DNA from 2 places in the Actinosynnema sp. NPDC050801 genome. Region 1 is predicted to be linked to the other one. Evidence: riboswitches for the same ligand, from Rfam matches in the RefSeq annotation. Region 1 holds a riboswitch; the other holds the start of a gene.
What was found. A riboswitch is a leader RNA that binds a small molecule or an ion and turns the genes downstream of it on or off. The one in region 1 is predicted to bind S-adenosylmethionine.
Positions count from the first base shown of each region.

Region 2: linked by a shared signal. The riboswitch ahead of thrC (threonine synthase) and the one ahead of AB0K14_RS04875 (ATP-binding cassette domain-containing protein) in region 1 are both predicted to bind S-adenosylmethionine.

Region 1 covers NZ_JBFAQZ010000001.1:965,909-969,879, forward strand. The annotation lists gene AB0K14_RS04865 (transglycosylase family protein) at 1-609, shown strand, start outside; gene rsmA (16S rRNA (adenine(1518)-N(6)/adenine(1519)-N(6))-dimethyltransferase RsmA) at 620-1,498, shown strand; SAM riboswitch class I at 1,585-1,677, shown strand; gene AB0K14_RS04875 (ATP-binding cassette domain-containing protein) at 1,881-2,891, shown strand; gene AB0K14_RS04880 (methionine ABC transporter permease) at 2,888-3,571, shown strand; gene AB0K14_RS04885 (MetQ/NlpA family ABC transporter substrate-binding protein) at 3,601-3,971, shown strand, end outside.
Region 2 covers NZ_JBFAQZ010000004.1:341,373-345,343, forward strand. The annotation lists gene AB0K14_RS11975 (DNA internalization-related competence protein ComEC/Rec2) at 1-941, shown strand, start outside; gene thrC (threonine synthase) at 922-2,184, opposite strand; SAM riboswitch class I at 2,196-2,311, opposite strand; gene holA (DNA polymerase III subunit delta) at 2,407-3,390, shown strand; gene rpsT (30S ribosomal protein S20) at 3,647-3,907, opposite strand.

The DNA of each region.
Region 1 (3,971 bases):
GCCGTGACCGTCGAGGAGCTGATGCGCGCCGAGAACCTCACGCTGGGCCCCGAGGACAAGCTCGAAACGGCGATGGACCTGCGCGTCACCAACGGCGCCGAGGTCCACATCACGCGCACCGGCGTGTCGGTGATCAACGCGACGGAGGCCATCCAGCCGCCCGTCGAGGAGGTCAAGGACGACGCGATGATGAGGGGCCAGAAAGAGGTCCTGGACCCGGGCGAGGCCGGCGAGCAGATCGTCACCTACCGCGTGACGGTGAAGAACGGCGCCGAGGTGGGCCGCGAGAAGCTGGGCGCGAAGGTCACCAAGGAGCCGAAGCCGAAGAAGGTCAAGGTCGGCACCAAGCTCCCGCCCGACGGCGAGGTCTGGGACCGGCTGGCCCAGTGCGAGGCGACCGGCAACTGGGCCATCAACACCGGCAACGGCTACTACGGCGGCCTGCAGTTCAACAAGAGCACCTGGGACGCCTACGGCGGTGCCCAGTACGCCGCGTACCCGCACCAGGCGACCCGCGAGCAGCAGATCGCCGTCGCCACCAAGCTGCGCGACGCCCGCGGCGGCTACTCCGCGTGGCCCCACTGCCGGTCGAAGCTGGGCCTGCCGTAACAATGCACGCGTGACTGAGGATTCGACGACGGCCGGGTCGGGGAGCCACCTCCTCGGCCCGGCCGACGTCCGTCGGCTGGCCGCCGAGCTGGACATCCGCCCCACGAAGAAGCTGGGGCAGAACTTCGTGCACGACCCGAACACGGTGCGGCGCATCGTGGCGGCGGCCGACCTGCGCCCGGACGACGTGGTGCTGGAGGTCGGCCCCGGTCTGGGCTCGCTGACGTTGGCGTTGCTGCCCTCCTGCCGGGCGCTGGTGGCCGTGGAGATCGACGGGGTGCTGGCCGACCGCCTGCCCGTCACCGTGGCCGAGCGGGCGCCCCAGCTGGCCGACCGCCTGTCCGTCGTGCACGACGACGCGATGCGCGTCACGGCGTCCCAACTGCCCGTCGAGCCGACGGCGCTGGTGGCGAACCTCCCGTACAACGTGGCCGTGCCCGTGGTGCTGCACCTGCTGGCCGTGCTGCCGTCGTTGCGCACCGGCCTGGTGATGGTGCAGTCCGAGGTCGCCGACCGGATGGCCGCCGGGCCCGGCAGCAAGGTCTACGGCGTGCCCAGCGTGAAGCTCGCCTGGTACGCGGACGCCCGCCGGGCCGGTCCGGTGCCGCGTTCGGTGTTCTGGCCGGTGCCCAACGTCGACTCCGCGCTGGTGGCGTTCGAACGGCACGAGCCCTTGTCCACTGTGGACCAGAAGCAGCTGTTCTCCTTGGTGGACGCGGCTTTCGCCCAACGCCGCAAGATGCTGCGCGGCGCGCTGGCCGGGTGGGCGGGCTCCGCCGCCGAGGCGCAGCGGCTGCTCGTCGCCGCGGGCGTGGACCCGGCGGTGCGGGGCGAACAACTGGCCGTCGGTGACTTCATCCGGATAGCCGAGGTCGCTTCCGCTCGGTAGTCGATGATCTTTCGGCCGAAAGTGTGATTTGCCGGACGATCCGGTTACAGGCTTGCGTCAGCCAGGCTCGGTCAGGTCTACTCGTGGTGCCATCCCGAGCGGCTGAGAGACCTGGCTCTACGACGCCGCAGCAACCACCCCCCCCGCGGGGCAGGTGCTTCAGCCAGGATCGATGGAGGATCACGTGCCCAGGATGCGAACGCTCACCCGCCGGCGGGTCGTCGACCACGGCCGCCGCACCTCGTCAGCCTGTCGCAGCTGCTGCTAGCAGCCCTAGGCGCCTTCGAATCCTCGCGTCCTTCTTCAGGACACCATTCTGAGCTGAGCCGTCGGTCACGCACGCCATGAGCGTGCGCTGCCGCATGCAGTCGTGGAGCGAAACGTGATCACTGTCGAGAACCTCACCAAGACCTTCCCCGGGAGTACCGGGCAGGTTCGCGCGCTGGACGGCGTGAACCTGGACGTCGCCGCAGGCACCGTCCTCGGCGTCGTCGGCCCCAGCGGCGCGGGCAAGTCCACCCTGGCCCGGTGCGTCGCGCTCCTGGAGCGCCCCGACAGCGGCGCGATCCGCGTCGACGGCACCGACCTCGTCTCCCTCGACGGCACCGCCCTGCGGGCCGCCCGCCGGCAGATCGGCGTTGTGCCGCAAGGGGATTCCCTGCTGCGCCAGCGCACCGCCGCGGGCAACGTCGCGCTGCCGCTGGAGGCCGCGGGCGTGGCCGGTCCCCAGCGCCGCACCCGGGTCGCCGAACTCCTCGACCTCGTGGGCCTGACCGACAAGGCGGGCTCGTACCCCGACCAGCTCTCCGGCGGCCAGCGCCAGCGGATCGCCGTCGCGCGGGCGCTCGCCGCGTCGCCGTCGGTGCTGCTGGCCGACGAGCCGACCTCCGCGCTCGACCCCGACACCACCGGCTCGGTGCTCACCGTGCTGGACCGGGCGCGGGCCGAGCTCGGCGTGACGGTGCTCGTGGTCACGCACGACATGGGCGTGGTCCGCAGGATCTGCGACGACGTCGCGGTGCTGGAGGACGGCCGGGTGGTGGAGCACGGCAAGGTACTCGACCTGGTGTCCGACGCGGCCAGCCGCACCGCCGCGTCGCTGCTGCCCGCCGTGGACCAGAACCCGGCGGCGGAGGCCTCGTTCGACCGGGTCGCGGACGTCGTGCTGATCGGCTTCGCCGCCGTCGGCGCGCTGCTGCCCGAGGTGACCAGCCGGTTCGGCGTCGAGCTGAACCTGCTGGGCGGCGGTCTGACCAGGCTGGGGGAGACCCCGGTGGCCCGGTTCCGCGTCGGCCTGAAGGGCGAGCGCGCGGACTCCGCGCTGGAGTGGATCTCGGAAGCGGGCGGCTCGGTGCGACGGACCCTCTCGGGTCCGCAGGGAGTAGCTGCGTGAGGTCCGCAACACCCTGGTCCATCGTGTTCGACGACGTGCTGCTCGCCACCGGCGAGACGTTGTACATGGTGGTCGTCTCCACCCTGATCGCCGTTCTGCTCGGTGCGCCCGTCGGCATCTGGCTTCAGCTCACCGCACCCGGTGGGCTGAAGCCCCGGCCGGTGCTGCACAAGGTGCTCGGGTTCGTCGTGGACCTGGGCCGCTCCATGCCGTTCCTGGTGCTGCTCGTGGTGCTCACCTCGCTGACCAGGCTGCTGCTCGGCAGCACCATCGGACCCACGGCGGCCATCGTGCCGCTCGCCGTCGGCGCCATCCCGTTCGTCGGCAGGCTGGTGCAGAACGTGCTGGCCGAGGTGCACGTGTCGGTGGTCGAGGCCGCCGTCACCACCGGGTCGTCCACGCTGCGGATCGTGCGCAGCGTGCTGCTGCGCGAGTCGTTGCCCGCGCTGGTCAACGCCATCGGCGTGACCGCGATCGCGCTGCTGGGCTACTCGGCGATGGCCGGGGTGGTCGGCGGCGGCGGCCTCGGCGACCTCGCCGTGCGCATGGGCTACCAGCGGTTCAACGACCGCTACCTGTGGAGCACGGTCGTCGTGCTGGCGATCATCGCCACCGCGATCCAGTTCACCACCAACCGCGTGGCCCGCGGCGTCGACCGCCGCCGCACCGCGTCCGTCTGATCGTTTCTTCTTCTCATCAAAGGAATGAAATGCGTATTCGTGCTGCCCTGCTGGCCGTGCTGCTGACCGCAGTGGGCTGCGGTAGTGGCGACAACGGCGCCGCGTCCGACCCGAACGCGGCGCTGAAGGTCGGCGTGAGCCCGGTCCCGCACGCCCAGGTGCTGCGGTACGTCGCGGACAACCTGGCCGCGGCGAAGGGCTTGAAGATCGAGGTGGTGGAGTTCACCGACTACGTGCAGCCGAACACGGCGCTGGTGGACGGGTCGCTGGACGCGAACTACTTCCAGACCGTGCCGTACCTGGACACGTTCAAGGCGGAGAGCGGCGCGTCGCTGGAGTGGATCGGGCCGGTGCACGTCGAGCCGCTGGGCGTGTACTCGAAGAAGCACAAGTCGCTGGC
Region 2 (3,971 bases), on a different contig from region 1:
CCACCGCAGCCGGGCGGGTGCTGCTGACCGGCGACATCGAGCTGGCCGGGCAGGCGGACCTGCTCGGCGGGCACGTGGACCTGCGGGCCGACGTGCTCAAGGTGCCGCACCACGGCTCGCGGTACTCGTCACCGGCGTTCCTCGCGGCGGTCCAGCCGCGGATCGCCCTGGTGAGCGTCGGCGCGGGCAACCGCTACGGCCACCCCAGCGGGGTGCTGGTCGACGAGTTGACGAGCCGAGGCGCGCTGGTGCTGCGCACGGACCGGGACGGCGACACCGCCGTGCTGGCAGGCCCGGACGGGCCGCGGGTCGCCCGCAGGGGTGGCGACCCACCCGACAACGGACAAGGGGAGGACGACCATGAGGAACGACGTCTGGATCCGATTGCACTCGGGCTGGTCGCCGCGCGGCGGCAACCGCGCGGTGGCGTGGGCGTTGTGGCAACCCGGCTACACCGCCGAACCGTGGCCGCGCGACGAACTCCGGCCCGCTTTCACCTACTACGTGTGCGAGGACCTGCCCGGTGGCGACCGGGGCATCGTCGCCAGGGCCACCGCCACCGGTGTGATCCGCATGGCTCAGGTCCCCTCCGCGAACACCGCCTACCGGCTGGTCGCGGACGCGCTGTTCGACGCCGACCTGACCATCCCGCCGGAGGAGTGGCACGCCGAGCGCTACAACCAGGAGAAGGAGAAACGCCCCTGGCCCCAGATGCTCACCGCTTGGCGCGTGGTGACCGAACCGGTGGGGCCGCACGTGCTGCCCGAACTGGCCGCCTTCCCCCGGACCGGCTGGCTCCGCTCGTCCGGGATCGCGCTGTGATCGAGACCGCGCGGCGGCCCCGACCGCCACCTCGACGGCCGGGCCCGGTGACCGGGGTCCGCCGGGCGACGACTGACCGGTCGCCGCCCGGCGGGCGGGTCAGTCCTGGAGGGCCTTGAGCACGGCCTCGGTCGACGGCGGGACGTTGGCGCGGGGGCCGACCCGGTCACCCAGGGCGTCCAGGGTCTTGAGGCCGTCGCCGGTGATCAGGAGCACCGTCTCGCCGTCCGGGTCCAGTTGGCCGGTCTCGATGAGCTTCTTCGCGGTCGCGACGGTGACGCCGCCCGCGGTCTCGGCGAAGATGCCCTCGGTCTGGGCCAGCAGGCGGATGCCCTCCACGACCTCGTCGTCGGTGACGTCCTCGATCGCGCCGTTGGTGCGGCGGACGGCGTCCAGCACGTAGGGGCCGTCGGCGGGGGCGCCGATCGCCAGCGACCGGGCGATGGTGTCCGGGCGGACGGGGCTGACCACGTCGTGGCCCGCCTTGAAGGCGGCCGAGACGGGGGAGCAGCCGGTGGCCTGCGCGCCGAACACGCGGTACGGGGTCTGCTCGACCAGGCCCAGGGTGCCGAACTCGCGGAAGGCCTTGTCGACCTTGGTCAACTGGGAGCCGGACGCGATGGGCACGACGATCTGGTCGGGCAGACGCCAGCCGAGCTGTTCGGCGACCTCGTACCCGAGCGTCTTGGAGCCCTCGGCGTAGTAGGGGCGGACGTTGACGTTGACGAACGCCCAGTCCTCGTGCTCGGCGGCCAACTCCTGCGCCAGCCGGTTCACGTCGTCGTAGTTGCCGTCGACGGTGATCAGGTTGCCGCCGTAGACGGCGGTCATGAGGATCTTCGCCTGCTCCAGGGAGGAGGGCACCAGGACCACCGACTGCCAGCCCGCGCGGGCCGCCGCGGCGGCCACGGCGTTGGCCAGGTTGCCGGTGGAGGGGCAGGCCAGGACCTTGAAGCCCAGCTCGCGGGCGGCGGCGAGGGCGACGCCGACCACGCGGTCCTTGAACGAGTGGGTCGGGTTGCCGGTGTCGTCCTTCACCCAGACCTTGCGCACGCCCAAGGCCTTGGCGAGGCGGTCGGCCTCGACCAGGCGGGTGCCGCCGGGGTCGGTGTTGGGGTGCGACTGGACGGTGGTCGGCACGGGGAGCAGGCCGCGGTAGCGCCAGATCGACCGGGGGCCCGCCTCGATGTCCTCGCGGCGGATCGGGCCGAAGTCGTAGGCCACTTCCAGCGGCCCGAAACACTCCAGGCAGGCGTATTCGGCGGCGAGCGGCGTCTCGTGACCGCACTCGCGACACGACAGCGCGCGGGCGGGACCGAGGTCGAAGGAGGTGGTGGCCGAGGGCACACTGACAGCAGTCATCGCGAGGTATCTCCTCATCTTTCCCGCGCGTCGCGGGTCGGAATTGGCACCGTGATCGCCAGCGGACGCTGTGCGACGGGTTGCCGGGGCTTCTTCGGGCCGATCCCTCTGCCCCTCTGGATGAGCGGTATTCAGTTGTGCGGCCAACTTACGTCACGATCCCGACCCGCAGCCAGAGACGTCCACCATCCGGACGTCCGACGGGCGTGGGAGGATCGCGCCGTGAGTTCGCCCGCAGACGCGCCCGACGCCGTGCACCTGATCGTCGGCGAGGAGGAGTTGCTGGTCGAGCGCGCGGTGCGCGGTGCGCTGGCGACGGCGCGGAAAGCCGATCCGCAGGCCGACCTGACGCGCGTCCGCGTGACCGATCTCACGCCACCTGAGCTGGCCGAACTGGTGAGCCCGTCGCTGTTCGCGGAGGGCCGCGTGGTCGCGCTGGAAGCCGCGCAGGAGTGCGGCAAGGAGATCGCCGACGCGGTGATCGCCTACGCCAAGGCCCCGGCGGACGGGGTCACGGTGGTGGTCGTCCACAGCGGCGGCGGGCGCAGCAAGGTGGCCAAGGACCTGCCCGCGGCGCTGCGCAAGGCGGGTGCCCGGGTCACCGAGTGCCCCAAGATCACCAAGGCGGCGGACCGGGAAGCGTTCGTGCGCAACGAGATCCGCTCGGCCGGCGGCGGCAAGGCCGACCCGGAGGCGGTGGCCGCGCTGATCGAGGCGGTGGGGTCGGACCTGCGCGAGTTGGCGGCGGCGGCCTCGCAGCTCGTCGCCGACACCGGCGGCAAGGTCGACGCCGAGGCGGTCCGCCGCTACCACCGCGGTCGGGCCGAGGTGACCGGGTTCGCGGTCGCCGAGAAGGCCGTGATGGGCGACCGGGCCGGTGCGCTGGAGGCGTTGCGGTGGGCGATCCAGCTCGGGGTGCCGCACGTGCTGGTCGCCGACGCGCTGGCCGACGCGGTGCGCACGATCGCGCGGGTGTCCGCGGTGGGCCGGGGCGACCCGTTCAAGCTGGCGGGCGAGCTGGGCATGCCGCCGTGGAAGGTCAAGAAGGCCCAGGGCCAGTCGCGCGGCTGGGAGGACCGGGGGCTCGCGGCGGCGATGACGGTGGCCGCCGACCTGAACGCCGACGTCAAGGGCGTCGCGGCGGACTCCGGCTACGCCCTGGAACGCGCGGTGCTCAAGATCGTCGCCGCCCACGGTCGACGCTGACCGACCGCCGGAAGCCGAGCTGGCGACCGAGTGCCGGAAGCCGACCGACTGCCGGGTTGCTTGACCTGCCGCCGGAGGTCGAGCCGACTGGCGGAGGCGGAGTCGACCGACCGGCCGCCGGAGGCCGAGCCGGCTGCCGAGTCGCTCGATCGGCCAGCGGAGGCCGAGTCGGCGGCTGGCGGCCGGAAGTGCCCGGGAAAGCAAAAGCGCCGCCCACCCCGCGTGGGGTGGGCGGCGCCTCGGCGTGAGGACCAGATCAGATCTGGTTGGCGCGCCGCGCCAGCGCCGACTTCTTGTTGGCGGCCTGGTTGGCGTGGATCACGCCCTTGGTGACGGCCTTGTCGAGCTTGCGGGAAGCCTCCCGCGCCAGCACGGTGGCCTTCTCCTTGTCACCGGCCTCGGCGGCCTCACGGAACTTGCGGATGGCGGTCTTGAGCGACGACTTGACGGCCTTGTTGCGCAGGCGCGCCTTCTCGTTCGTCTTGATCCGCTTCATCTGGGACTTGATGTTCGCCACGCGAAAGCCACCTTTTCCTCGGTCTCGGAGTCGCACCGCGCTTGTCACCGGCTCCGCCCACGAG